4 regions of the Marinicellulosiphila megalodicopiae genome follow, and region 4 is predicted to be linked to each of the others. Evidence: predicted binding sites of a transcription regulator. Region 4 holds the regulator's gene; each other region holds the start of a gene.
What was found. Region 4 encodes PhoB, which activates phosphate uptake and scavenging genes when phosphate is short. Its sites were predicted from a motif close to TGTCATANNNNTGTCANA; they were not measured.
Positions count from the first base shown of each region.

Region 1: TYM08_RS00510 (UDP-2,3-diacylglucosamine diphosphatase) is a predicted target of PhoB. The motif match lies at 1,566-1,583, and genes of this name have one in related genera.
Region 2: TYM08_RS03165 (esterase-like activity of phytase family protein) is a predicted target of PhoB. The motif match lies at 1,366-1,383, and genes of this name have one in related genera.
Region 3: TYM08_RS11350 (PstS family phosphate ABC transporter substrate-binding protein) is a predicted target of PhoB. The motif match lies at 1,575-1,592, and genes of this name have one in related genera.

Region 1 covers NZ_AP023087.1:121,474-129,290, reverse strand. The annotation lists gene katG (catalase/peroxidase HPI) at 1-57, shown strand, start outside; gene TYM08_RS00520 (hypothetical protein) at 203-1,012, shown strand; gene TYM08_RS00515 (hypothetical protein) at 1,092-1,343, shown strand; gene TYM08_RS00510 (UDP-2,3-diacylglucosamine diphosphatase) at 1,631-2,419, shown strand; gene TYM08_RS00505 (hypothetical protein) at 2,662-5,343, shown strand; gene TYM08_RS00500 (phospholipase D-like domain-containing protein) at 5,407-6,783, opposite strand; gene TYM08_RS00495 (hypothetical protein) at 6,910-7,803, opposite strand.
Region 2 covers NZ_AP023087.1:757,462-765,278, forward strand. The annotation lists gene TYM08_RS03160 (Stealth CR1 domain-containing protein) at 179-1,228, opposite strand; gene TYM08_RS03165 (esterase-like activity of phytase family protein) at 1,453-3,753, shown strand; gene TYM08_RS03170 (hypothetical protein) at 3,889-4,257, shown strand; gene TYM08_RS03175 (WD40/YVTN/BNR-like repeat-containing protein) at 4,445-7,817, shown strand, end outside.
Region 3 covers NZ_AP023087.1:2,637,269-2,645,085, reverse strand. The annotation lists gene pstC (phosphate ABC transporter permease subunit PstC) at 1-311, opposite strand, end outside; gene TYM08_RS11350 (PstS family phosphate ABC transporter substrate-binding protein) at 438-1,475, opposite strand; gene TYM08_RS11345 (glutathione S-transferase N-terminal domain-containing protein) at 1,824-2,480, shown strand; gene TYM08_RS11340 (hypothetical protein) at 2,997-3,440, shown strand; gene TYM08_RS11335 (transglutaminase family protein) at 3,629-4,480, opposite strand; gene glpX (class II fructose-bisphosphatase) at 4,807-5,820, opposite strand; gene TYM08_RS11325 (response regulator) at 5,901-6,260, opposite strand; gene TYM08_RS11320 (hypothetical protein) at 6,340-7,817, shown strand, end outside.
Region 4 covers NZ_AP023087.1:1,054,775-1,062,591, reverse strand. The annotation lists gene TYM08_RS04515 (ComF family protein) at 1-91, shown strand, start outside; gene TYM08_RS04510 (response regulator) at 168-1,064, shown strand; gene TYM08_RS04505 (hypothetical protein) at 1,066-1,209, shown strand; gene phoR (phosphate regulon sensor histidine kinase PhoR) at 1,216-2,514, opposite strand; gene phoB (phosphate regulon transcriptional regulator PhoB) at 2,562-3,257, opposite strand; gene ubiA (4-hydroxybenzoate octaprenyltransferase) at 3,352-4,212, opposite strand; gene TYM08_RS04485 (chorismate--pyruvate lyase family protein) at 4,227-4,778, opposite strand; gene TYM08_RS04480 (thiol:disulfide interchange protein DsbA/DsbL) at 4,762-5,424, opposite strand; gene TYM08_RS04475 (thiol:disulfide interchange protein DsbA/DsbL) at 5,486-6,127, opposite strand; gene TYM08_RS04470 (c-type cytochrome) at 6,247-6,873, opposite strand; gene yihA (ribosome biogenesis GTP-binding protein YihA/YsxC) at 7,098-7,733, shown strand; gene TYM08_RS04460 (outer membrane beta-barrel protein) at 7,750-7,817, shown strand, end outside.

The DNA of each region.
Region 1 (7,817 bases), 930 kb from region 4:
GACTTTGTTACAGCTTGGACAAAAGTGATGAATGCCGACCGTTTTGCGGACAAATAATAGTCAATAAATGCAAAATTTTCCCAGACCGATAACAGCGATGATATGGGTCTGGGAATATTGCTAAATACATCAAAACTGATCTAAATCAAATAAAACGCCGTATACACCTTTCAATACACACTTATTAACTATGAAATTCAATATGAAATATTTATGCACCACATTTTGTCTATCTGTTTTACCCTTTGCTTCTTTGGCCGAACAACAGGACTTAACTGAAGTCGAGACACTTCCAGTACAGAGCCAGATTGTAGTTTCTCAGGATAATTCAATATTGGAAGTGCAGTTAAACGACAAAACAAAGCAAACAACAGACATGTCACAGGAAGATGAATTTGCACCAACTGCCCTTTCAACTTGGTCGGCATCTGCTTTTTATCTGTATAACGCCTCAACTGAAAAAATGTTATTGGTGCCTTCGCCTGGTTTCGAAAAAGGTGGATTTAAAGCCAATGCACAATCAGCAAGCTACACACCCGAAAAATTTTACGATTTTGAGACAAGCGCTTCCACCAATTGGACTTTGGGTGAAGATGCCAAGCAAAATAGTAAATTATTATTTCTAGCCAATGCCTCAATTAAACGTCGCTTAGTTGTAGCTGTGCCCTTTTTAGAAGTCAGCCAAGGCTTGTCCTTTAAAAAGGATTATTCTCAACTCAGCATCGGTGCAAGCTCGTTTATACCCACGCCTTGGTTTTTTGTCCTGCCAAAATACACTGCTACTTATAGTAACGACAATATGAACGAATTTGCATATGGCGTAAAAGAAAACGGTTGGTCTTCAGGCTGGAGTGTGACTGCATTAAAACCTATTAATAAAAATTGGACATTCTTAGCAATTTATAGCGCCAAAAAACTTGAAGCAGACTTACTTGCAAAAAGTAGCCAGAGTGAATCTAATCAATCATTTATGATGATTTTGAGTTATCAATTTAATAAAAAAGAATCGTAATAAATATAAATCCAAAAAAATCTTACTCATTGCCACTGGATATCCCGATATCAAATAAATTATGTAATTAGGAGTTATCATGAATAATGAATTAGCCGATGTAGCAGTAGAGCGTTCACAATTAAAACAAACAACCATTGAATTACTAGCTAAAGCAGATGGCTCACCGATTGCGATTTTAAATAAAATCGATCCAATTGCTTATATCATCAGTGCAGACATTTACAATCAAATGCTCAGCGAATTAGATGAATATGGACTATCCCTGATTGCAGAAAATCGCAAAAAAAATGCATCTAAAATTCATGCAATTCAAGCTGAAGATTTATAACTAAGCTTGAATCTAAGTTGGAGAGCTAACTTGGGACATCCAGTGCGCCGAGATAACTCGGTAAAATGTAGTTGAATTAGAGTTGAATTAGAGTTGATCTAGAGCTGTTAAATAATAAAACGTTATATTCAAATTTCAAGAATATTTTTATTTTGTCCCCCCTATTTACAAAGGTTTTTAAGTGTACAAAGGTTTTTAAGTGACTTTAAACCGTCATCAAACAATCATAAAACCGTCATAAATGTACTAGAAAATACTTAGAACATTATTGGTAAAAGGGGATTTACATGACTCAACATATACATGCTCGAACAGTTTGGATTTCAGATGTGCATTTAGGCTTTAAGGATTGCCGCGTTGATTATTTGGCCAGTTTTTTGAAAAACGTGAAATGCGATACCTTGTATTTGGTTGGCGACATTATTGATTTATGGGCAATGAAAAAACGATTGTTTTGGCCTAAAGAACATTACGAAATATTAATGTTACTTTATCAATTAGCCGAACAGGGTACACAAGTGATTTATGTTCCTGGTAATCATGATGATCCTGTTCGTAAGTTTGCAGGACAAAATATGGGACCAATTAAAATCATGCATGAACACGATTATCAAACTGTAAAAGGAAAAACGATATTGATTATGCATGGCGATGCAATGGATGCTTATGTGCAACACTCGTGGCTAACAAAAATAATTGGCGAAGTGGCGTATCGAACATTGTTACTTGTGAATAGATGGACAAATCGAATTCGTAAATGGATGGGCAAACCTTATTTTTCTTTGTCGTATCAAATTAAAGAAAATGTAAGTGGCGCAAAAAAAGCCATTGAAGAATACAAATCACAATGTATTAAAAATGCTAAGCATCGTGGTTACGATGGTGTGATTTGTGGACACATTCATTATCCAGATTTAGACATCAGTGATGATTTTATGTACGCCAATACAGGAGATTGGATTGAAAACTGCACCGCATTAACGGAAGATTTTTCTGGAAAGTTTCATTTACTAAGTTGCATTGAACAAACTCAACTGCATGACAATCATATTAAAAATGAAGTTCACGTCGCGTAAACACTGTTTTACACTATAAAAAATAGACACGGATGTCTGTAAGTTTTTATATATCAAATTTTAAATTTGGCTAGTGACTCATCAATCGGTATGATGCCTATCCAAGAATCAGTCGCAAGAATCAATATGTCCAAGAAAGGATAAAATGTCCAAGGATAAAAGTTAACTCCCTTTTCTTGCCGGCTGTGTTTAATTCAAAAATACATTGCAATCAAAATAGCCTTCAAATTATGAGCCGATTTATGAAAACTATACGACTATTTTTTATTTTTACCCTTTTAATGTGTCAGTCCTATATGTCAATTGCATACGATGCATGGAAGCAAATTGAGTCGGATCAATTTCGAGTGATTTTTCAAGAAAATGTTGAATCAGAAGCAATACGAACATTACAACGCCTTGAAGCATATACAATGTTAAGTCTTCAAGATTTGCCATTGGAAAATAAGAAATTAAGAAAAATTGATATCATTATTTATTCATTAGCTCATGAATCAAATGGAAACGTGGGAAATGCTCCTTCTGTATCTCGTTGGTATAACCGTCCTGGAAATTTTGCTAATGGCGAATGGCTAGATATTTTAGCGGTTCATGAAGGTCGACACATCGTTCAGTTTAATCAAGTTTATGATAATGCATTGGGGAATCTTGCCTATACATTGTTTGGTGAAAATGGATCATCATTGTTTGTTGGTGCATTAGTACCTTATTGGTTTTTAGAAGGCGATGCGGTTCAAGCTGAAACCAAATATACACATGGTGGTCGAGGTCGAACAGCAAGTTTTGATTTGTGGTGGCGTACAGATTTAATTGAAAATGGTTTATACAATTACGACAGAAGCATGTTAGGTACCGATTTTGATCGCGTGCCATATTTAAGTCGATATGTACTTGGGTATTTTTTAACAGGGCACATAAATGAAAATTACGATGAATTGGCATTTGATAAAATCCTAAAAAATACAGGTAGATTTTCTGGCTTTACCTTTGATGCCCAAACTCAAATCCTTACAGGAAAAGATCTGAATCAATTGTATCAAGAAACATTTGATACTCTAAAGCAAAAATGGCAAACCCATATTGATACATTAAATATAACACCCATTGAGCCATTAGTTGAGCAATCCAAAGATCATTGGCAATCTTTATATCCTTTTTATTCCCAATCCAATTCAATCTATGCGTTGCAAATTGATATCCAACAAGGTGAGCGAATCGTTGAAATCAAAAACAATCAAAAAACCATAGTAATGGATGCGCCAAAGTCTATTGCATCTGGTTATTTGAGTAATGCTAAATCCAAAAATATAACTTATAACGGAAGTGAATTTTGTTGGATAGAAACGATTGCCCATTCATTAAAAAATTATGAATTGTCTGGCGATATATTTTGTGGACAATCATCAAAGTCGTTTAAACGAATTACTCAAAATGATAAATTAACATCAGTGATCCAATTAGAAGATGGCTATCTTGCACACCGCTTTACAGCAACGCGAAAAAGCGTATTAGTGAAATTTGATAAACAAGGCAATGAGAAAAATCAGTTTGAATTATTAGAAGGTTCATTGGTTGTGGATATGTCACAAACTCAAAATGAAATAGTATTTGTATTAACTAACTCTGACAAAAATGGCATTTATAAAGTTGATAAAAATTTAACCACATTAACTGAAATAATGACAAATTCTGCATCAAATATACGCTCGCCAATATTAATCGACGACTGGGTAGTGTTTACATCGGATCAGTCAAGTATTGATCAAGTGCTTGCTTATTCTTTAATAAACAACCAAGTGTACGAATTGATTACAAGTAAATTTGGTGCATATTATTTAAATTATAATCAACAAACTAATCAACTTGTTTTTTCTGATTACCAAAGTTTTGGACAACAATTGTCAAGTGTCGAACTTAAATTTCCAGATATCACAACTAATGAAATACCGCCTATAGAATTTGGCTTTGCCAAACATACTGAATTTGTTTTTGATCCAATTAAAGAAGTTAAAAATGAACCATTCGAAGCATTTGAAGTTAATAATTATAATCGATTTACAAATCTAATAAATGTGCATTCCTGGAGTGTCAGTTTTGGTCAAGATGGGTTAATTGGAAATATACAATCGTCGGATATTTTTGAAAAATTAAATATCGATTTGAGTATGGGTTACGACTTTTTTAATGAAATGACAGTAGGTCAATTACAAACTAATTATCGATTTGATTCTGGGTTAAATTTTAATAATAACATTGTATCAAAATACGAAGTGAAACAGTTTGAGACCGCATTAGCGTTACCATTTAAATTTAATCAATATAATAAAGGCATTTCAATCACGCCTTCAGTTGGTTTGTTATTTGATGAAAACGAAAATGATAAATTAAACGTTTCACTTGATTATACAATAAGATCCTCAAGTGCCATTCATGCAATCAGGCCTAAGTTTGCTATGCATGAATCGCTTTATACAGACATTGATATTGATGGAGCAATACGAGTTTATAATTTAAGTGATTTTGTTATGAGAGGTTTGAGTTATAAGCATGCCTTTGATAATAAAATTGAAGTGCAATGGTTAGATGACAATCAAACCACGTTAATTAATCAAGATTTAGTATTGTCAGAAATTACAAACGACGGATTTTCATTGCAAACTCATAGTGCATATCGTGTAAATTTGGGTGCAATTGGGCAGTCATTTACAAGAGCGATGTATTTGAGAAATATGGAGGTGGGATTGCATTTGCGTAATCAATTGCAAGGTGATGAATATCAATATGCAGCGGGTTATTCAGTTGGATTTTCGTTAAATTTATTTCGTAATGAGCACCTTATTATTAACCCTGAGTTTTCTATGTACTATTCGTCCGACACTCAAGATTCAAAGTTTAGAGTCGGTGCAACACTTGCGAATCAATAATATTCAAAGTTAAAAAAAAGCAGTGATTATTATTTCACTGCTCTTTTAATTTAAGAAACTAGATTAATATAAACTAGCAATTAAGGAGGTTAATTGATTTATGATTGTTCTTCCTGTTTTTGGTGTTGTGCATTCAACCAGTTTAGCTTGGTTATATGTTTCTAAAAATAACTCACTGATTTCATCACTGAATTTTTCATCGTTTACTTCAATATTTGCTTCGTAATTTCTAAATAAACTTCTTAAATCTAAATTTGTAGATCCAATGACAGCTACATCATCAATAATAATGATTTTAGTGTGATCGAATTCTCCCGTTGATACGGCGCACGGAACATGATTGTCAGTTAATTCATTTAAAATTAATTGATGAGCGTTATCTACAAGTTTTGAGTCAGATATTTCAGGAATTAATACTTTTACATCTACACCGGTTTTATGCGCATTAATGATGCTGGTTCTTAGAATATCACTTGGAATCATATAAGGCATCCAGATGTACATTCTCTTTTGTGCGCTAAAAAATAAACTATTTAAATAATCATTATATTGAAAGTCTTGAGCAATCGGATCAGAAAATGTAATTCTTGCTGGACAGGCATTTTTTCCAAAAACTTCGTTTTCTTCGTGGCCATGATGCTCGTCACTTTCATTTTGAATTTCAAAACGTTCGCCCGTTGCATCTTCGTATAAATCAATAAAGGCATATTTCATTTGCTCAACAACATTGCCTTTCACTAAAACTGAAATATTGCGTGCAAACTTTTTAGAGGTGGAAATGGTTTCATCGCGAATATTATGTGAACCAATGATTCCTGTGGTTTCATCAAATATTGCTAATTTAGAATGCAGTCTTTTTTCAATATAAAGTAATGAATGTAAAAGAGATTCACGAAAGATGACCGTTTTAAATGGCAATCCTAAATATTCTTTTCGATTTTTGCTGCTTAATAATAAACCACTGCCAATTCGATCAACTAATAAGTAGATTTCAACACCACGTTCATTAGCTTCATATAATCGAGTGATGAGCGCTTCTTTTGCATCACCTGATAATATGTAGGTACAAATTAAAATGGAATGCTTAGCTTGTTCGACTTGTTTTAATAGCGCTGGAATAAATTCATCATCGCGAAGTACTGTGTGTTCTTCTAATTTATCATATGCAAGAAAACCATTTGTAATACCAATAGACTCCAAAATTTGAGCCGATTCAACTAGGGTTTCGTTTTTGTGGACATGATCGTGTGGCGCTTCATTATGTTGATGTCTTTCACTTTTACGTCTAATTACCATGGTTAAGTAAATTATCGAGCCAGCAAACGGCACTGCCCAAATGGCTAACAACCAGCCTATACTGGTTTCTTTTAGGTAGGTTTTTTTAAGTAAGAAGGAGCTAGTCACTAAGGACAGCGAAATGGAGAAGATCCAGAATATCATTTTTAATTGCCTTTTTTAAATGAAAGGCCAAGTATAATCTGTTTACGACATGATAATAAAATGATTTATTTTACTTGAAAAAATTTCAAGACAGATATTGTGTCTGTCTTGAAATTAATTTGGAGATTAGAATATTACAGTTAAACCAACAGCAAGACCTAGTTCAGCAGATTCTTGAGTGCTAATGCCTGCCTCAGTGTAAGCGGTAATTTCTTTATGAAGTGCGTATTCACTGTTTGCGTAGATTAATAGCTCAACATCCCCTTCTTCAGGAATGATTTGACCTACGCCGCCGCCCACTGTGATTTTATCTGTAATAGACAGTGCACTGGCAAATTCGATGACAGACAAATTATTATCAGTAGTTGTATCCATGCTGAATGAACCCCCTACGTAGAATTTTTCTAATGTGTAATAAGCGCTGTAACCAAAGTAAAATACGGTGTCTGTCGCTGCATTCGCTTTTTGCACTTGGAATGTACCAGCTGCATCAAAATCCCCAAGCAAACCTGTAAAATACATATCAAATGATGAGCGATCAGTATCGTGATCTGCAAAATCGTAAGAAACAGCAGCATTAAACTTTTCTTTTGTGTAGGCCACTTTTAAAACTTCTTGTCCACTTGTTTCACCTAACGAACTGCTAGGGCCAAAGGTTTTACTACGGCTGATACCAAATGCACCAGAGGCGTAAGAATGTTTTCCTGCGGTTAATGAGAAGTCGTTATAGTCGATACCCACATAACCTTCACTTAAATCAGTTGAACCGTTAGTAAAGGATTGTAATTTTAAATCGCTGTACACAACCATGTCGTTGTCTAATGTATACGTCGGTTTGAAATTAAAATAGGCGTCGGTCACTTTTAGCGTCAACGGCGATCCATCAGGTGTGTCATCAATAATATGAGCTGTCACCGCTCCAGCAACTTCAATGATAAAGTCTTTATCGTTTGTGAATATTTGTGATTGAGCTGAAAATGCGGTTGCACATAATGTGCTCACTAGAAGCAGTTTTTTCATTTTGAAATGCCTGT
Region 2 (7,817 bases), 300 kb from region 4:
CTCTTTTTGCGCCATTTTTTACAGTCTTGAGCTACATTCTTGAGCTACATTCTTGAGCTACAGTCTTGAACTACAGTCTTGAACTACAGTCTTGAACTACAGTCTTGCTTTACAATACCATCGTCGTTATCCCGTGACTTGATCGTGATGCTTAGTGATGATTGATGGTAACGAAAGTCTACTTTTTATATTTAATGTTTAAATCGTTTTCAATCCAATTTCTAATATAATTTTGTTTTTTCATATCCGCATCTGCCAAATTTTGAATACACAAATATGCGCTGTTAGGATTTTGTTGAATCGCATTTAATTTTAATTGGACAGCTTCAAATGAAATATGATTTGCTTTAATCATTTCACTTTGTTTTTTTGAATTAAAAACGGCCTTATTTTTTTCTAAAGCATAATGTACCGTTAATCCTTCAGGTGAGTATTGTTTGTTGCTGCGAAATTTATGGTTGATCATGTGATGCATTTTTTCTGGATGATTTTCAAATAAAAATTTATAACAGGATGTTAAAAAAGGGTGGGGCGCATGATCCAGAGAAACAAAGCGGTGTTTAAACCCAAATGGTTTACTGCTTAAGTACACGGATTTAATGTGGCTTGCATTGTTGATTTTTTTCTTAAAAATACCAAGATTTTTATTTAAAAAAATAATCAACTTAGTTTTAGTTGGGTATAAATTCTCCCATTTCCCATTAATTACTATTTTATCGTTAATAAAAAAATCTTTGGCAGTGACAGGCTTAATGATTAAAAAATCGTCATTAAAATAGATGAACCGATCTGAAATACCATGAATTTTCCAAAGCATCATAGGAATTGATCGAGAGTTGAAACTTGGCAGTGCATGTTCAAATCCTGAAAATATCTCTTTGTGATCAACCACTTTAATTTTATGTGTTAATTGTGCGTATTCAGGCAAATCTAAAAACTCAGGGCGTTGATCATCAGCAATGATGAAAATATTACGTATCCAAGGGGCATTAATTAAAATTGAATCCACGCACCATTTCACCTCACCAACATCAATTAGTCTAGGCCCTTGAAGTGACACAGGGATCGCTTTGCCCAAATCAGCCAAGGTTTGCTTTAGTTTGGCAGCATGCTTTTCATCGCTGCCATTTACCCATGTAATGACGGCGTCTATATGCATGTCTTTAGGTGTGTCTCTAGGTGTGTCTAAAGTTGCGTTGAAGTTGTTTGTGTCACAGTGCGAAGTCATAAGTAATAATCAAAAAGAAAATATAAAGGGAAATAAAAACAAAAAGTCAAACCTTGCAGAATGATACCAGCGTTTGATAGTTGATTCTATGAACAATGCTCAACTAAGTCTTTATATATAAAAGGATTAAAATTCAAGTTCATAAAAGTGTAATAAATGTGTAAGAAATGTTTCATAGTTGGCAAGTATTGTACTGCGAAATTTTTTAACCCATGAGAATAACTATGAATAAGTTTTTATTATTAAATGCAGTGTTATTACCGTTATTAGTGTCATCTTGTAATGATAAAAAAGAAGAATCACCTGTTGAAGAATCCATCAGCCACTTTAATCGTATATCGAGTTATTTTGTTTGTGAGCAAATCGATGCTAATTGTAATGACGACAGCGAAACCTCTGCTGAAATTGTGGCTGCATCAACAGATGGTATGACATTAATTTATACCGACAGCCCAATGGATCAAATTGGTTTTGTAGATATTGCAGATGCGCATAATCCACAATCATTAGGTGTATTAGCAATGAATGGTGAGCCAACCAGTGTGGCAGTGTTAAACGATTACGCATTGATCGCAGTGAATACCTCACTTGATTATATCAATGTGTCAGGTGTGTTAAATGTAGTAAATATTCAATCACAACAAATTGAACATACTATAGATTTAACAGGACAGCCAGATTCTATTGCCGTCAGTAAAGACGGAAAATATGCATTAATAGCCATTGAAAACGAACGTGACGAAGATTTAGGTGACGGCGCTCCCGGACAATTACCAGCAGGCAAATTAGTGGTCATTGAATTAACAGGCGAACCTACTTCTTGGGTGGCATCAGATATTCTATTAACAGGAATGGATATGTTATTTCCAACCGATCCTGAACCAGAGTACGTTGATATTAATAGCAAAAACCAAGCGGTTGTTACGTTACAAGAAAATAACCACATCGTTATTGTAGATTTAGCAACTAAGACAGTTATTGATGATTTTTCTGCAGGGTTTGTTAACTTAACTCAAATTGACGTAACTGACGAAAAACCACATAACATCTTTTTAAATGATTCGGTTATGCAGATTCCACGTGAGCCAGATGGTGTTACTTGGGTTGATGACACGCATTTTATTACGGCGGATGAAGGTGACTTAAATGGTGGCAGTCGTGGTTTTACAATTTTTGATATTTCAGGAAATGTAGTTTGGGCAGCTGGAAACGAGCTTGAGCATTTAACTGCAAGCTTTGGTCATTACCCTGATAAGCGATCAGATGCAAAAGGTAATGAGCCTGAAAATGCAGATGTGGGTGTTTTTGGATCAACGACTTATTCGTTTATAAATTCTGAGCGTTCATCTTTAACATTTGTGTATGACATGAGTGATCTAAGTGCACCTAAATTTAAACAGGCTTTACCAACGGCTGTTGCACCTGAAGGTGTGTTGGCATTACCTGAGAGAAATTTATTAATTGTGGCTAGTGAAGCCGATTCACGTGGTGATAAATTTCGCTCAGGTTTGAATATTTATCAATATGCAGTTCAAGAGGCTGTTTATCCAAGTTTACATTCTAAAATTGAAAGTGGTAAAGCACCGATTACATGGGCTGCGCTTTCTGCATTAACTCATGACACGCAAGACTCAGATGTTTTATACAGTATTAATGATAGTTTTTTCGCATCAAATAAAATATTTACAATCAATACTGCAACGATTCCTGCTGTAATTACTGGTGAAGTAATGATCAAAGACACCAATGATGTATTAGCAAAAATTGCCGTTGAAATTGACGATATGGCAGACATTGATAATGTATTTACAGCTGATGATTTGAGCGAATTAATTAATGCGGATAAGACCATTAACATCGATCCTGAAGGTTTAGTACAATCTGAAGATGGTGGTTTTTGGATCGCATCTGAAGGAAACGGGACAATCAATGAACAGGCGCGTCCAATTAAATCTTTAAACATGTTAATTAAAACCGATGCACATGGTGTGATTACGCAAGTTGTATTGTTGCCAAAATCAATTAACGACAAGCAACTGCGTTTTGGTTTTGAAGGAGTGGCGCAATCAAATGGACAGTTAATCGTAACGTTCCAGCGTGCTTGGTTAGGTGAAACGAATGCAAGAATTGGGTTGTATGATATTGCTAATGCAACATGGAAGTTTGTCATGTATCCACTTGATGCCGCAGAATCACAAGCAGGTGGTTGGGTTGGATTGTCAGATATTGCAGCGTTAGGTGAAAATAAATTTTTGATTTTAGAGCGTGATAATCAATCAGGTTTTGATGCAGCAATAAAGCGTATTTATGAAATTGATTTAACAGATGTAAAAGATGGCGATCTAATTACAAAAACACTATACAAAGATTTAATATCAGAACTTGCCAAAACAAATGGTTTAATTGTTGAGAAAATTGAAGGATTAGCTATTGATAACAACAATAATGTTTGGATCAATAACGACAACGATGGGGTGGATGATAATAGTGGTGAACATCATTTGATTAATTTGGGGCAATTTTAGTCTTAATATCATTTGAGTTATGAAATGGTCAATTTTGTAAAAGATTGGCCATTTTTTTTGCATGTGGGAATTTTTATGCTGTCTATGATCACAGCAGCTATACTTTTATTAGGATAATAAAAGGTAAAGTCAATCATGTTAAAGCAAGGCCAACTTAATAATACCCATAGAAAAATGCTGAAAGTTTCTAGAATTTTATCGTTGTTATCCAGTGGATTTATTCTGGCTGCATTGGTTTTTTTGCATCTTGCTAAACCCGAGTGGCAAACTGGCGTCATGACTTATAAAGGTGTGTTTGCCAGTCAAAACTGGTCTCAAATCGGTTTGTTCATTGCTTTACCTTTAAGTTTTGTTTCAAGTATTCTGTTGTCATTTGTGTGGCTTTTTCGTTATATCGAATATGACAGAAAAGATTCCCCGCTTTTTGTGCATTTTTTAATGTGCGTTTTATCTTGGTCTGTGTTTGGGATTGTGCTGACCATTTTGTATAAAGCATGGTTTTAATGTAAATATTTGTAATTTTATAAAATAACTAAATATTTAATGTAAGCGCTTAACTTAAGGTGTTAATTTCACTAAGTGAGGTAAATTCACGTTTTTACTGATACAGATCTCAATCCAACATTTCTATTTTGCTGTTTGCGACGCTGATTTCTATACTCGTGCCAAATTCTTTTTTCGCGAGATCTTCATGAAATTTTCAAAATTTTATTTGTTAAATGCCATTGTTATTGCCACGACTGTTATTGCCACGACAACCAGTTGTATTGATTCAAAAAATACTACTAACACAAATACAAACACTCAACTAAATACCGCACCAATTGTCGCGAATTTAAATAATATTGAAGCAACCGTTGGGCAAACGATAAATTTAACGCCATTAATTTATGATGAGCAAGGCGATACTTTATCCTATGTTTGGACTATAAATGGAGAATCATTTAACTCGGAAACTTTGCAATATCAATTTTCGCAACCAGGCAGTTATGACGTTGTTTTAACTGTGTATGATAATCAAACAAGCACAACAAAAAATATGGTCGTTGTTGTTTCATCTGAAGCGATTAATTTATCGCCAATGATTACTTCTATCAATGATGTTAATGTTTTAATTGATGAAACTATAAGTATTTCTGCCGATGCTTCAGATCCTGAAGGAGGACAATTATCGTATTCATGGATGTACGAAGGTCAAGAATTATCAAATGAATCGACCTTGCATTATGCCTCTTCAAACTCAGGTGAATTTTCAATTGTCTTGACTGTAAAAGATGCACAAGGCAATCAAGCTAGTGAAGAATTTAATATCACTGTGTACGCACCGAATCAAAATCAAAAACCAATTATTGAACAAATTGCTGATAGAGAAATCACAATTGGTGAAACTCTGACCATAACCCCTAATGTGAATGATCCTGAAAATGGACAGCTACAATATAGCTGGACAGTCAGTAATCAAAACACTCAGCAATTTAATTATCAGTTTAATACAATTGGAATGGTCACTGTTGAATTGACGGTTATTGATGATGCACAAAATAAAAGTACGATGAGTTTTGTTGTGAATGTCGTAGCTTTACCTGTTAATCAAGCTCCCGAAATTACTGCAATAAATGATGTAAATATTTTTGAAAATGAAAATATAAATATTACAGCGATCGTCAATGATAACGAAAATGACGATTTAGAATTTGAATGGAAATTAAATAACCAAATTATTGCAACGACTAATCCAATTAATTATCAGTTTGTTTCTGCTGGTCAATTTACTATTGAGTTAAATGTGTCAGATGGATTGAATACTTCTCAAATTGACTTTGATGTTTATGTAAATGAAACCCCCATTCCAAATGCCGATGGTTATGTTTGGAATCCTGTTGTGATTAAAGGGGGTGGTTTTGTTTCGGGTTTAATTTACAGCAAAGCCGATCCAAGTATTTTATATGCCCGTACAGATATTGGCGGTATTTATCGTTGGAATGCACCCAATAAAACTTGGATTCCATTAAACGACTCTTTCACTAATGGTAATGACTGGGGTGTGTGGAGTGTGGCGGCTGATCCATCGGATGCTAATAAAGTATATATGGCAACCGGGCTTTATAGTGCAGATTGGGGACAAGTCGGCTCAATTTTTTCATCAAATGATAAAGGTGATAGTTGGACAAAAGTAGCAGCGGCTCCTGTGAAATTAGGCGGAAATAATCCAGGTCGTGGCAATGGCGAATTTTTGCAAGTAGATCCAAATAAACCCAATGAATTATTATTAGGTTCTAAAAAAGATGGCCTATTTAAAAGTACTGACTCTGGTGCAAGCTGGAATAAAGTGTCCAGTTTAAATGCTTCATATATTACCTTTGTTGAATACGACGATCAGTCAGGTGCCAATGGATCATCGACACCAATTATTTATGTAGGTGTCGCAGATTATATTTATAACGGTGGAAATGTCGGCGTATATCGTTCAACCGATGCAGGACAAACTTGGTCAAAATTAATTAACCATCCAGCCCAAATGGCTGCAAAATCGTTTGATATGGATAATCCGTCAAATGTGACAGTGCCCATGGGAATGGCACGAAATGGAAATAGTTTTTATTTTGTTTTCAGTAATACAGTCACACCTGATGGTGATAAATCTTTAGATGCAGCTTATTGGAATCCAACAAATGGTGCGGTATTTAAATTTAATGCAGCAAATAATAACTGGACAGACATCACTCCAGCCGGTTCTGCAAATTTACAAGGCGGATTTGCAAGTGTAGATGTCAGTTCAGTTAATCCAAATATTGTAATGATCAGTACCATTGGACGTTGGTATCCGATGGATGAAATTTATTTCACAGAAGACGGCGGCAGTAATTGGACATCCACATTTAATAGTTATAACTATGCAAGTACTTGGGGAAATAGCTTAAATAAAGCAGCCATTACTGGTGATAAAGCACCTTACGCAGATGAGAGTCATTTACACTGGCCTGCAAAAGTGCGTTTTAATCCTGTTGATCATAACGAAGCGATGGTTGTGAGTGGTATGGGGATATACATGAGTTTTGATGTGTCCGGATTATTAACCAATACCACAGCAAATAATTCAGAATTTACAACATGGAGCTTTGAAAATGACGGCATCGAAGAAACCGCGCCTTTAGATTTAATCAGTCCTCCAGGCGGTGCGCCATTGGTTTCTGCGTTGGGTGATATTGATGGTTTTAGGCACGATGATTTAAATGTATCACCACCAGCTGGTCGTCATTTAGTAAATAATTCACACCCAGGCACAACACGCTCCATTGATTTTGCACAAAATTCACCAGACAAAATCGTGATGGCTTATGATAATAACAATCATAATAAAGGTGCGTTATCTACTGATGGTGGCTCAACATGGAATGCTTTTGCAACCAAACCTAGTGGTGTGGCAGATAATGATTTAAGCGGCAATATTGCTATTTCAGCAAATGGCAGCACGATTGTTTGGGGCAGTCAAAATGCGACAATGGCGTATTCTGCCAATGATGGACAAAGCTGGGCAGCTGTAAATGGTTTGTCGGTGTCAGGTTTAAAACCTGTTGCAGATCGTGTGAATAGCAATAAATTTTATGCCTTTGATCCTGCTACACAAATTATGTATTACTCTACTAATGCAGCCAGCTCTTTTAGTAGTACTGCATTAAATTTAACGGGTATTCCTAATTATTTAGCCCCTCAACCTGAAGTGAAATCTGTTTATAATAAAGAAGGGGATTTATGGTTAGCAAATTATACTCACGGTTTATATCGCTCAATTAATAGCGGAACAAGCTTCAATAAAATATCGGGTGTAACAACTGCATTTAATGTTGCGATTGGCGCACCTGAAATAACAGGTGATTATCCTACCGTTTATATTTGGGGCATTATAGATGGTGTAAATGGAATATTTAGATCCCAAGATGAAGGTGTAAACTGGACACAAATAAATGATAACGACACCCAGTGGGCACAAAATCATTCTGACTTAACCGCTAGTCAAACTATTTTTGGTCGTTTATTTATTGCATTAGGCGGACGAGGGATTA
Region 3 (7,817 bases), 1.6 Mb from region 4:
CTTAATAAATGCCAAAAATTTTGGTCTGAAGCTACTAAGGCTAATTCACCATTCACCATGACTTCTTTACCAAAATGCATCAACACTTTGCTTTGAATAAACATATCAACAAAAATTAGCCAAAACAGCATAAATATAACTGCTGGAACAGCGCATAAAATAACAGCAAAAAAGCCATAATAATTAGGTAAAGAAGGTAAGAAGCGAATACCACCAATTGGTCCTGCTATTTGAATGGCGCGCATGCGACCAAAAACATAATAAAGGGCACAAAATATGATCAGCGCTAATACTAACGTGCTTGAAGACATACCGAATTTCTCTAGTCAAAAAAAACTCCGCTAAATGATGCAGAGTAAGGGTTAGAACTTAAAAGCCACCTTTGAGCGAGTTAAAAGCTGCAAAAGTGGCGTATTCTAAACTGTAATTATGACAGTTTATAGTGTTAAGTTTGTGCGGTTTTTAACAGCGTTTTGAACTTTCTTAAATTCGCTAGCTGGTAAAGGGATCATACCTTTGTCAGTTAAGTAGCCTTCTTCACCCATTGCTTTTTTGTCAGTGAATGTCGCTAAATACTCAGAGATACCCGGGATCACATTTAAATGTGCTTTTTTAACATAGAAGTATAAAGGACGAGATACCACATACTCACCATCAGCGATACTATCAAACGTAGGGGCTGCGCCATCAATTAAAGAGCCTTGAACTTTTTCAGCGTTTTGATCTAAGAAAGAAAAACCAAAAATACCTAAAGCATTTGGGTTAGCTTCTAGTTTATTAACGATCAAATTGTCGTTTTCACCCGCTTCAATAAAGTGGCCATCTTCACGGATACCGTGACAAATTGCTTTGTATTTTGAACTGTCTGTTTTCTTAAGTTCTGCAATCCAAGCGATCTTTTTACAGCCGCCTTCCATTGCTAATTCAACAAACGCATCACGTGTGCCAGAAGTAGGAGGTGGGCCTAATACTTCAATTTTTTGATTTGGAAGTGAAGGATTCACTTCGTTCCAAGTGATGTATGGGTTTTCGATTAATTCCCCTTCTTTTTCAGTAGGAACCTGTTTTGCCAATGCTAAAAAGATATCTTTACGAGTTAATTCAAAACGAACGGCTTTTTTCGTGTTAGCTAATGCAATGCCGTCGTAGCCTACTTTTACTTCGATGATTTCAGTGATGCCATTTTTAGCACACAATTCAACTTCTGAAGATTTAATGCGACGAGATGAGTTTGTGATGTCTGGTGTGTTTTCACCCACGCCTTCACAGAACATTTTTAAGCCGCCGCCTGAACCTGTTGATTCAATTGAAGGTGTCTTAAATGTTGTTTCTTTGCCAAATTTTTCAGCTACAACGGTAGCAAATGGATAAACAGTTGAAGAACCGACAATCCAAATATTGTCACGTGCTACAGCTACAGAAGACACTGCGCTTGCTGCTAAAATGATACTGATGCTTGCTAATTTTAATTTCATATTAACCTCAATGGTTTTAGAGTTTTATTAAATTTCAAAAAATCACAAAGGCGTTTTGTTTGCCCTTTGCTTTAAGTTGGCGACATCATAGGTTTGTTTTATGACAGTTTTGTGACAATACTGAAATATTTCAAAAAGATTGCAGATTTATGTCGAATTGATTACATAGTTTTGTCAAATTGATTAAATAGGTTTGTCAAATTATTGTATTTAATGCGCAATACCAATGCTGTTTAGAAGGACAAGAGTACTTTTGGCACTTTCTTGATGTTCTTTAATTAATCGCCATTGAGTTATTTTTTTGAACCACTATTAATGTATTCACTAAAAACAATCTGAGATTTAATCATGACTGCCAATATCCAACTTTATTCATTAGCTACCCCAAACGGCCAAAAAGTATCCATCGCACTAGAAGAAATGGGAGTGGAATACGATGCGCATTTGATCAATATAATGCAGGGCGATCAGTTTACTGAGGAGTTTATTAAAATTAACCCAAATTCAAAAATTCCTGCGCTGGTGGATTTAACAGGTGATAACGGTAATCCATTTGCAATGATGGAATCAGGCGCCATTTTGCTTTATTTGGCTGAAAAAACAGGACAGTTTTTACCAACAGATTCTGTGAAACGTGCAAAAGTCATGCAGTGGTTATTTTTCCAAATGGGTGGTGTGGGTCCAATGTTTGGACAGTTTGGTCATTTTTATAAATACGCGACAGACAAAGGTGATCAATCATATGGTATTGAGCGTTATACCAAAGAAACCAAGCGTCTATTAGCTGTACTAGACACGCAATTATCAAAAAATGCATTCATAGCAGGGGACGAGTACAGCATTGCAGATATGGCAATAGTGCCTTGGGTGATTTGTTTAGATAAATTTTACAATGGCTCAGATCAACTTGATTTACCGACCTTTGAATTTGTAAATAAGTGGGTTGAAAAAGTATCGTCGCGCCCTGGTGTGCAAAAAGGTTTGAAAGTGTTGAGTGAAATATAACGTGTAGTGTTTGATTTTAGAGTTGTAAAAATGCAGGATGTCCGTAATTTTCAGCCCGTATTTTTCAAGAAAGATGTCGCCTAAAGTTATTTTTAAGCGACCTTGATTCGTTCAGTTCGATGAAAACCATATTAAGTTGCATGATGTATGTAGGCTTAAATCCAATTCGAATCAAAGCGTATACTAAACTTGAGCATTCAGTTACATATCCATTAAAAAACGTTGTTGATTTTCGAAAAATGAGTGACATCGTAATCAATTTTGTGGAAGCTTAAGTAGACAGTTAAGTAGACAGTTAAGTAGACAGTTAAGTAGACAGTTAAGTAGACAGTTAAGTAGACAGGTAAGTAGATAGGTACAACCCAAACCATTGAATATAATTTACCATATTTTAAAATTATAAACTCAATGGGGAAACTAAAATGTAAATGGCTGTTTAGATGATGAACTTTCTAAACTAAGACTTGGATTTCCCTTATAATTGTTTTTCAACAGCCTCGTTAAGACTCAATAATTATGAAATGTTTATTTCTATTAGTAATGTTAATTTTTACCTCATTATCTTATGCTGAAACATTAGGTGAAATTGATATTGATGTATGGGGATACGAAGACACTGAAAATAAAACATATAGAGAAAACACTTGCCTAATTGGATTTGCACCAAAAAAACAGGAATACAGATACATAAAGTCGATAAACAATAGCCAAGAAATACCTGATGCAAAATATCGATTTACGTTGGTAAAAGAGGAGTATGCTTCAAAAGACGAATTTAATAAACGCTTAGAATTTATTAAAAATCCACCCCATTCAAATAGCCTTGTTTCAAAAATGTGTAATATTAGAGAGGCGTTTGTTGAAGGCGATGTTGTTTATTTTGTACATACGGATGTAGGTGTATTTACAACTGAAATGAAACATATCGTTGTGCTTTTTCATCAGTCGCTTCAACCATAATAAGCAACATCGCGCTGAGAGAAAAATCGATGCAATAATCAACGATCATGGAAGTGCACAAGATCATAATCAAAAAAACTAAGCCAAAAAGACCACATAAAAGTGGTCTTTTTTTATTCTAAATACAAAATCCGTTAACAAAGCAATCCAACTGAACCAATCCAACTGAACCAATCCAACTGAACCAATCAAACCTGACTCACCCAAACCCCAACGGACATAGTCGATTCTTTTGCTCCTGAAAATGAGCCACCAATAGGTGGAATCGATTCTGGTAAATCAGCGACAGCCACAGCGATGTGATCGGAGCCTACAATTTTACCAATAGTGGGGTCAAAGCCAATCCAGCCTGCTCCTGGTACGTACACTTCGCTCCACGCATGGGTCGAGCCTACTTGGTCTGACATTAATGGCGCGTATAAGTAGCCACTGACAAAACGAGCGGCAAATCCTAAGCAGCGTGCACTTAGCATAAATAAATAGGCAAAATCTCGACAGGAGCCAGACTGTTCTTTAATGGTGTATTTCGCAGTTTGCACACCGGGTTCTTCGCGAATGTTGTAGTGCATATTTTTAAAAATGCATTCGGCCATTTTTTCTAATAATTGATAGGTTTGGATTGATTGGCCCACTTGCCAAAACTGCGAAATCCATTTGTTTAATACGTTAATGACATCCATTGGGGGCAGAGTCAGGTAGGGCGCCAACATAAAATAATCGTGGGGTAAATAGGTAAATGGATACCCCTGCGCGTAATCCGACACTAAAAAATTTAATGGCGATTGATTATATTGCTGCACGATGCTTTGGCTTTCTATTAGTAGTTGTTGAGTTTGTGTGTGAAACGTTGCAATTCCGACAGAATTATTTTGTACGTCTTTATGCCAACGAACGGTGGCTTTAGGTTCTATGTTTAATTCAAAGGATTGAATGCGCAGGCTGTGATCTTCACGCGGTCGTAATAATAAAATTTGTTCACCTAAGGTGACCGGTTGCGGATAATTATAGTACGTGCGATGGGTGATTTTAAAGCTTTGCATGTCGTGCTCCATCCTATTAATGCTTTTCAATATTCTACACACGCCCAATTTGTATGGTTTCGGTTTGTGCTGAATAGTGACTAATATTTTATAGGTAGCGTGAGAGGAAAAACCAGCATTGACCATACCGCAAACGCTGCGTACATGCACTTTAAAATTGTGTAGTTGAATGATTGAGTTGAATGATTGAGATGAATGATTGAGTTGAATGATTGAGTTGAAAAAAGTGAAGGCTTAAAAAAGCAAAATTGCGTTTGTTGACATACGACAGATAAAAAAATGCCACGGTATTCGTGGCATTAAGTTATCTTGAGCTGGAATCGTTTTTATAAAACCACTTTTAAAATTTCATCGTCTTTGCGCGATAAAAAATGCGTTGATTTGATCGTACGAATGGTGCGAGATTTACCACGGATTAATAACGTTTCGGTGGTTGCGACATCACCGTGGCGTGTGACGCCTTCTAATAAATCGCCTTTGGTGACACCGGTTGCTGAAAACACAATATTGTCTGAGCGAACCATGTCTTCTAGTTTTAATAATTTACCAGGAACCGCACCCATTTGCTTACAACGCGCTAATTCATCAGCAGACATGCGATCGTTTTCTTCGCTTTGGCCTTTTGCGTCGCTGCGCAACATTAATCGACCTTGCATGTCTCCGCCTAATGCACGAACCACAGCAGCAGAAATAATGCCTTCGGGTGCGCCACCGATGCAGTACATCATGTCTACTTCGCTAGTTGGAATACATGCCATGATCGATGCGGCTACATCGCCATCAGGAATGGAAAATACTTTACAGCCTAATGCATGAATTTCTTTAATTACAGCATCATGACGCGGTTTGGCTAATGTGATGATCGTCATGTCTTTTATGTCTTTATTTAAACGTGCCGCGACCAAGCGAATGTTGTCGGTAATGGGCATATCTAAATTCAGTGCGCCTTTGCTGCCAGGACCTGCAACGATTTTTTCCATGTACATATCAGGGGCTTTTAAAAACGCGCCTTTTTCACCTGCCGCTAAAACAGCCACGGCATTTGATTGACCCATGGCGGTCATGCGGGTGCCTTCAATTGGATCAACTGCAATATCAACGGGCTCACCGTTTTTGTCACAACCTACTTGTTCACCAATGTATAGCATTGGCGCGTCATCAATTTCACCTTCACCAATTACGATTTCACCAGCAATGTTCATTTTGTTTAGCATGGCACGCATGGCTTCAACGGCAGCACCGTCTGCGATGTTTTTATCACCACGGCCTAACCATTTATATCCTGCAAGGGCAGCAGCTTCAGTTACTCGGGAAAATTCGAAGGCTAATTCACGACGCATAATTTGACTCACATTAAAATAAAGGGCGAATTGTAAAACAAAGCGGCTTGATTAGAAATGTATAAGGTCAACTTTAACGGTTAATCCTCAAATGATTGGGTTAGCACAATATTAGCAAGTTGGTCTTTGTTGATGGGTTTAGTAAGCCAAAGGTTAAAACAATCTGGAATCACAGCAGGGGCGTCGTGTCCGCTTAGGGCAAAAATGATTGGGGGCGGTAATTGTGTGGTGGCATGCAGAATTTGTTCGGCTGCTTGTGTGCCTGACATATCAGGCATGGTGATGTCCATAAATATGCAATCGAATTGATCGTCTATACACGCTTGAATGGCTGATTTGCCGCTAAAACAAGTGGTTACCTGCAAACCTAAATGGGTGAGCTGGGCTTTTAACACTTGAGTGTTAAAGGGTAAATCATCAACAACTAGACATTTATTCATATTCAAACTTCATACTTGGAACTTAAAACAGGAAGGCTTATCATACCAGAACAATTGCCATCCCTTTAAAGGAAAAATAATGAAATTACCCCAATTTTTGATCGGTCTATGTTTTATGGTTTGCTCAATTGGACTGAGCGCAAAGCAACAAATCACCCCTAATGTGTTACCAGCAAATAAAAACGCGACATCTATTGTTGATATTGATCAGTTTGGACGATACATCATTCAAGCAAAAAGTGATCAAGGTGTGGCATTTGGTTTAAACGATAAAAAATATGGAAAGAGTCAATTGTACGGGCAAGCAGCTAAACAAGATGGTCGCTATTCTGGTTTTTTAGATGTCGGGCAATATCAATTATTTACTAGTACTGTTTTAAGCAATACCAACACAGTGAATTTTGACATTAAGCAATCTACAGCAATTAATAACACGGATGATTTATTAATATTGCCAGATTCTGAAATTCAAACAATACAACTTCAAGACACTGAACATTATGATTGGGCGATCAATATTGAACAAGCTCAAATGGTAAACATTGAAGCAGCAGGTAGAAATTTAGAGCATTTGCAGTTGTTTCAAAATGGACAATGGTTGGTTGAGTCGACTATTACTAAACAAACTATTGACCCTGTGGTAGGTAAACCGCTGACTAGAATTAGACTGTCTGTTTATTTACAACCAGGTATCTATCGATTAAGCGCTTATGGTGGGGTGAGTTTAAAGTGGGCAAATGAAGACGACAGTCATCCATTATATTTACGCAAGGGTTTTGCTGATTTAAATGTGAATGCCAAAGACTTCTTAGAAGTGTCACCATTTGGTGAAGATTTTTATTTGATTGAAACTGGTAGCGATTATTTTCAAGTCAATTTAGCTAAAAATAATAATTTTGAATTGGGGGTGGCAAACTATTCGGATGAAAAAAGCGATGTGTTTACCCAATATTTTGAACGAGCAAAAATATCACAATCTAATAAAACCCCCGTAGCGTCACTAAATGTGTACGCCAATTCTAAAAAAATCATCAGCGTAAAAAGTATGGCGAAACAAACGTATCAACTGATTAATTTTAAAACACAATCTCAATACGGACAGTTTTATAACCAAAGCTATATCATCTCTAGCATGAGTGCGAATTCACCAAATGATTATGCAGACGTCACCGGATACATCAGTCAATACAATACAAAAACTCATAAAAATGAAATAGTACATGTAAAAGCCATAGCATTAAATCAAGAACAATATTACGCCCGTAAATTTAACGTGCTTAAAAAAATCGATATGTTAATTAATATCGAACAAGCTGGTGTTTATCATATTACTAATAAAAATAATCTGAAGGTTAAATTTAAGATTGAGCCTTTTTTATTATATAACGCTAAAAATAATGCTCAATATAAAACCACTGACTTATCTTGGGATTTAAACAAAGGGTATTATAGACTGACAATTGAGCCAGTCGCGTCAGGTGTTTTAGATTTAAATATTCATCATAGCGGATATGAAGGACAGTCAAAGTCGTTTGATGCCAATAAAAATACTGCTAA
Region 4 (7,817 bases):
CGCAACAGTAAATGAGCTAAGTAAAGTGTTGCGTAAAAAAGGCGCAAAACGCATCAGTATTTGGACATTGGCTCGCGCTGTTGCCCACTGATTTATTCACTCCTAAAAAGTTGCAAGCCTGTTGTTGGTCTATAGTTAATTAAGAATTCTTTTTTATGGGGCACCTGATGGCTCAACTTTCAATATTAATCGTAGATGACGCTAGTTTTATTAGAGACTTGGTTAAACGCAGCTTGCGCCAGCATATTCCTCACGCAAAAGTCGATGAAGCCATTAACGGACGAAAAGCCCAAATTCTTTTACAAAAAAACAAATACGATTTAATTTTATGTGACTGGGAAATGCCGGAGCTAAGTGGTATTGAACTGCTAACCTGGTTGCGTCCATTTGAAATTGAAAAGAACCGCCCTAAAACAGCCTTTATTATGGTTACTAGTCGTGGGGACAAAGAAAACGTAGTTGAAGCTGTAAAATCTGGAGTAACTGATTATATCGGCAAACCTTTTTCAGCGGAGCAGCTATTAACCAAAGTCATTAAAGCTTTAGGTGCTAAAGCCAAGCCACCTGCTGGGCGAAAAACGTCTGGCGACCCTGCCTTATTAGAAGAAGCGGTGAATCCATTATTAGCTAGCGCTGCCCCTAAACAATCCACATCCACCAATCAAAGCTCAAACCTATTAAATAGCAACAGTGCATCCAATCAATTAGTTGAAAAAAACAAACCAAAATCATCTGTGATTGTCGATAAAAAACCCATTGCAACTACAACCATTCGAACAGCATCAACTCAAGCAACGGTTAACATTAGAGACATTAATTTACAACAGGTTCTACTTGAAGTAGATGCCGACACCATCAAACCTCAAATACTTGAACAAGTTGTCATTGACATTCAAATAGGTGAAGGCATTGAAAACGTCGCTCGAATCAACACCTACGTGCATTTAGTTCAGGTAATTGGCACAACTCAAAGTAATCAATTATTAGTTAAACTCAATTATGTGGATGATGATGAAGACAAAATGATGATGCTCACTAAATATATAGCAAGCGTAAGAAGGTAATATGAACAAAATCAGAAATTTAGCCGTAATCAGCTTAAGTCTGTTAACACTAATAATTGCTATTAATGTCACCACTCATGCTCAAAAAATACTGCCTAGCTGCACACAAAACCAATCACAATACAGCATAATGATTGGTTGTTAAAACGTATCATTCATCAAGCTTAGATACTAATCGGTCTTTTGGAAATTCTAAACTAAAGGTGGAGCCTTCTTCGTATATTGATTGAATTTTTAACTTCCCTTGGTGATTTAACATTATGTGTTTCACTATCGCTAACCCCAATCCAGTGCCGCCACTGTCCGAACTTCTTGACTCATCAATTCTATAAAAACGCTCAGTTAAGCGATCAATGTGTCGAGATTGAATGCCAATGCCCTGATCTTTTACTTCAAGTGTTCCATTTTCATTCCATGTAATGAAGATTGTTGTTTTTTCATTACTGTAACGAATGGCATTAAAAACTAAATTCGAAATAGCACTGGTTATTAAAGATTGATCTCCACGAATGCACAGTTCGCTATTTGCTTTAAAAGTAATTTCTTGATTTTTTTCACCACTTAAAACACGTGCATCTTGTATGATCTCAACCATGATATCTGACACATCAATTTGGGACTGCCTTAACTCTGTATTTTGTTCTTCTAATTTTGATAAGGCTAATAAATCTCGAACTAAATTCTCCATGCGATTCGTTTGATTTTGCATTTGAACTAGGGGTTTGTGAAATGTGATTGGCAAATCCTCTTTGTAATCATCAAAGGTTTCTAAATACCCTTTTAAAACGGTAAGCGGAGTGCGCAATTCATGTGACGCGTTGGAAATAAAATCACGTCGAGTTTTTTCTAATTGCTTCATTTTCGAAATGTCACGTAACAACAATAATCGCTCGTCATTACCATATATTGTTTTAGTAATTTGGATATGTTTAGGTGGGTTATGCACAGTTTGAATTAACAATGCACTGCCTGGCTGTTGATCATTTAAAAATAGATGAAATCTAGGCTCACGAATTAAATTGGTAATTAATTGACCACTGTCCACTTTACGCTTGAGGTTTAATAAAGCTTGGGCAGCTGGATTCCACCACAATAATTGATTGTCTTTATTAATAATAACTACCGCATCGGCTAACGCTTCTGTAGATCCTTGTACTCGTTTTAATATGCGTTTGTATCGACCAATATCTTTAGAATGGGCTAATTGTTTAACTTGTAGGTGATCATAAATTTGCCCCCAGGTGCCAAAACTATCTGGTGGCAACGTTTTACTGCCACTTGCCAACCATTTTACTAATTCTAATAAATGATATACATGATAAGTAAGCAAAGAGATAAGAGTCAAAAATAGACATAAATAAGGGGCATCGAAAAACCAGCCGAATACCCAAGATGCAATTATTAGTAAAACAGTTCTAGAAGCCAGTCGGCCTTTAACATTGTGAATCATACTCAATACAGCTTAAAAAGTGCGATTTTAACAGACAAAAGCCGCCGTTAAATAGCGATTTTAGAGGAGAAACGATAGCCCGTTCCACGAACAGTTTGAATCATATTTTGATGCGGCTCACCAATAGCTTTTCGCAAGCGCCTTATATGAACATCAACAGTGCGCTCATCCACATAAACATTACCACCCCAAACTTGATCTAATAATTGTGAACGTGAATAAGCACGCTCACAGTGGCTCATAAAAAAGTGCAGTAATCTAAATTCTGTGGGGCCCATTTCTAATTCGTGTTCTTGTACACTGACACGGTGAGAATGTGGATCCAATATTAAACCATGAAATTCAATAGGCGTGGACTCATCTTCATCAATGGTTCGACGTAATACCGCTTTTAATCGTGCAACCAATTCTCGCGGTGAAAAAGGCTTGGTAATATAATCGTCAGCTCCTGCTTCCAAACCTAAAATTTTATTATCTTCATCGGCTTTTGCTGTCAGCATAATAATTGGAATATTTTTTGTTAAATCATCTCGTTTTAATCGACGCGCCAATTCAATGCCTGAGATATTTGGCATCATCCAATCTAATAATATTAAATCAGGTTGTTTATCAATAATAAGTCCATGCGCTGTTGATGCATCCCCTGCTTCTAACGTGTTATATCCTGCCATTTCTAATGCTGAAGCAATCATCTCACGAATAGCGACTTCATCATCCACAATTAAGATTGAGCGTTGAGACATGTTATTTACTCGATATCTGATGGTTTAAAGTGGCGTATTAGAACCTGTTTATATTACAGTTTTGTGACAGTACGAAGTAATTTTAATGACAGTATCATGTCAGTTTATCGATAAAGATACCGATAAATATACACATCCCAGCCCAAAAATTATGCAAAAATGCATTAAAACACTGCTGTTTTATTCTGTCTTTGGTTAACCATGCTTGATAAATAAAACATCCAGCCATAGCCAACACACCCAAATAATAAAACCAACCTGCCTCTATGTGACCGCCGAGTAATAAAAACGTAATAATTGACAAAACTTGCAACCCAATAATGGCAACGTTATCCATATCTCCAAAAAGAATCGCAGTGGATTTAACCCCTGCTTTTAAATCATCATCTCGATCGACCATGGCATATTGAGTGTCATAAGCTACCGTCCATAATAGATTTGCTGTGTATAAAAGCCAAACCTTACTATCAAGTGATTGTTCCAAAGCTGTAAAAGACATCACAATTGCCCAAGAAAATGCAGCACCCAATACAACCTGTGGATAAAACGTATAACGTTTCATAAAGGGATAAAGTGAAGCTAATCCTACCGCTACAACACTCATACCTATGGTAAATGGATTAGTAAACAACACCAATAAAAAAGCGACAAGAATCATAATACAAAATGTTTGCAGCGCAACTTTACTAGAAATTTCTCCAGTTACTAAAGGGCGCAGTTTGGTTCGACCCACTTTTCCATCTATTTTACGATCCGCAAAATCATTAATGATGCAACCTGCGCTTCGCATTATCACAACGCCCGATACAAATATAAATAACGTTGATAATGGCGGTAAACCATCAGCGGCTATCCATAACGCCCATAGCGTTGGCCAAAGTAAAAGTAAAATTCCAATGGGTTTATTTAAGCGAGTTAACCGTACAAGAGCGAAAAAAGTAGTGGATGTCATCATTTTATTTAATCTTTTTATTTTTGGTTTTTATTTAAAAAATCAGGTTCAAAAAATTCTGTTACTAATAACGGGTAACCATAAATGTTAAAAATAGACTGCCTTGCCCAATGCGATTTTTCAACATTTAATATCGTAATTGGTTGTCTTTGAATATGCTTGTGAGTAAAAAGAAAGTGACCCAAGGATTTATTTTGTAATTTTCCAATTCGACGTGTTTGATTATGAAATGTTTGCAATGGCACGAGGGTATGCGCTCTTACCACTATGTTTCCATTACATTTCAAATTGACTTTTCGACACCACAAACGATCAATCTTGAATTGTTTATTTTTCAATGCCTGTCTAAAAAATTGCTTGGCTTGGCTGTTGTTAATCCAACATTCACTGACCACTTCAACTTGAAAATCACCAAAGTGATTCTGAAGTTTTGTAGTTAGGCTGGATTGATTGAGCAACCAAGCACGCAATATTGCATTGGGCTTGGTATGTGATTGAGCAATAGACTTAAAATTACCTTCAAAATGCGTTAATTTTTTAGGCCAGTTTGATTCATTTATTTGCTGCATCGCGCTCAACTAGGTATTGAGCCACTTCTAGAATAGTTTGGCGATTAGGAACCATTTTAGTGGTGATTAAGTATTTACCATTCACAATTAATGTTGGGGTGGCATCAACTTGAGTCGAAATTTTTTGTGCATTGTCTACCATCGATTTAACCGCAAATGATTTACTTGTTGAAATAAAACGATCTTCACTAATACCAAAGTTAGAATAAAACTGGGCAAAATCTTCAAGTGATCCTATTTTTGCACGTGTTATATGAATGGCATCAAACAATTTGCCATGTGCTTGCTCAGGTACATTCAATAATTGTGCGGTATAAAACGCCGTTGCTTGAGTATTGAATTTTGCATTCCACATTACTGGCACTGGCTCAAATGCAATTTCTTCAGGGGCGGATTTACGCCATTGCTTTATAAAAGGTTCAAACGCATTACAATGAGAGCAGCTATAAGAAAACACCTCCCAAATTACGCCAATTTCGCCTTTTTTTAATTTGTATTCCAAGGGCTCATTTAATACAGACCAATGCGTGCCTTCAACAAATAGTAAAGGGCTATCAGCCGCTACGTCATTAGATTTATCTGAACATGAAGAAATAGTCATAAAAGTAACTATGGCAAAAAATACAGTTTTAATATAAATATTCATAATAATTATCCAAAAAAAAACCCATCATAAATGATGAGTTTTTATAATCAAATGTTAATTCTTATTTTGCATCTTTTTCAACAAGATATAGTGCGATATTAAGCATTTCTTGGTTTGTGCCGGCCATTTCACCTGTAATCAAATATTTACCATTTACGATGATATTAGGTGTCCCTTCTACTTCACCGTCGCGTGATACAGATTCAGCAAATGCAGTGCGCGATTGAACCGCAAAAGATTCAGCCATCGCCATGAATTTATCGGAATCCACACCGTAATTTGCATATATATTTGCGAAATCTTTTAATGATCCCACTTGTTTTTTGGCTGTATGAATTGTGTTAAAAATAGCATCATGAGACTCAGCTGGTGCTTTTAAAAATTTAGCGGCATAAAATGCTTTCGCTTGAGTAGCAAAAAATGGGTTATTCCAATATACAGGAACATGTTCAAACACCACATTTTCAGGCTTTGTTTTTAACCAAGATTTCACATATGGCTCAAAATTAAAACAATGGCCGCAGCTATATGAGAATACTTCCCAGATCACACCTACTTGTCCTTCTTTCAAAAAAGTAGGAATAGGTTTTTTCAAAAGGCGGTAGTTTTTACCTTCTACATATTCTTTATCTGCAGAGATTGCTGTCGTGCTTAAAAAAGTCATTATGGCGAATGCCGAAACTAATTGAATTATTCTTTTCATATTTACTCTCATTAAGTTGGATAAACTCAGCTTAGTGTATCTTAAGTGAATTAAGTTTCAAAAAAAATGCAAAAAAAAGCGACCAATTGATCGCTTTTATCATTATTCAATATTTAAGATTAATGCAGGCCGTTAATGTAACTAGACAATGCTTCAATTTCAAAATCTTTTAATTTAAATGCAATGGTACGCATAATCTTAGTTTCACCATCATTAACACGAACTGAATCAGATGGAATTTCATCACGGTAACCTAAACGGTACGCTTTTAATTGTGACTCAATATAATCTGCGTGTTGACCTGATAGACTTGGAATGCCACCAGGAGCATTACCACTACCTGTTGGAGAATGACATGCTGTACATGCAGGAACTCCGGTTTCAGAATTACCTGCTCTATATAATGATTGACCTAATTCAACTAAAGCGGGATCTGCGTTACCGATGGTTTTTGTTTGCATAGATAAGTATTTTGCCACTTCTTCAACCATATTATCTGGTAAAGCGGTGATAGGAGCAGCCATAAGCGCGTTTACGCGATCGCCTGATTTAAAATCGTTAATTTGTTTGATCAGGTATTTTTCATTTTGGCCAGCAAGTTTTGGAACAGTTAGCAAATCACTTTGTCCTTTTCCCTTTTCGCCATGGCAAGCCACGCAATTCACACTGAAAAATTCTTCGGCAGTTTGAGCAAATGTATTAAATGACGCAACTAGCGTTAATAATCCCAATAGTGTTTTTTTCATCGTTTTAGTCCAGAGGGTTTAAGTAATCAATCAAATTGTAGTATAGGTATTTTGAAACACATAGAAAACCTCTATATATATTCGCAACCTAACTATTATAAAAACGCGCATGATACGGGTATACAAATAAGTTGCAATACCTTTTAGTAGGTGCATTGAGAAATAGATGCCTAAATTATGTGCTTAGGTCTATAATAGCCAGTTTTTTGATTGGAAATAATTACATGGGTTACCCTTACGAAAATTGTCAGTTCTTTAAAAGTGCACAACTGGTTAAACAATGTCCTGCGGATATTGGCCGCGAGGTAGCATTTGCAGGACGATCCAATGCGGGCAAGTCCAGTGCATTAAACACATTAACTGGTCAAAAAAAATTGGCTCGAACCAGTAAGACTCCAGGTCGTACTCAGTTAATGAACTACTTTGACTTTGGTATAGAACACCGTTTTCTGGTGGATTTACCTGGTTATGGTTTTGCTAAAGTTGCTAAGAGTGTTAAAGATGAGTGGAACAAACATCTTGCTGAATACCTAGAAAAACGCCGATCATTAGTAGGTTTGGTTATTTTGATGGATATACGCCACCCTTTAAAAGAACACGACATGGAAATGATTCAATGGGCAATCAGCAGTGAACTTGCATTAAGAATAGTGTTAACTAAGTCTGATAAATTAAAACGCGGCCCAGCTCAATCTACTTTATTGAAGATTCGTCAACAGTTTAAACAGTATGATTTTGTTAGTGTGCAAACATTCTCAAGCTTAAATCACGATGGCGTTAAAGAATTACGAAAATTTTTAGATCATAATTTAAATATTGAAGCAATTGATCCAGAACAGGAAAATATCACTGAGGAATAACCATTGAGGAATAACCATGACACGCTTGCTTAAAACTGGATCATTAATTAGTTTATTAGTTGTTAGTTCATTTTCATTGGCATA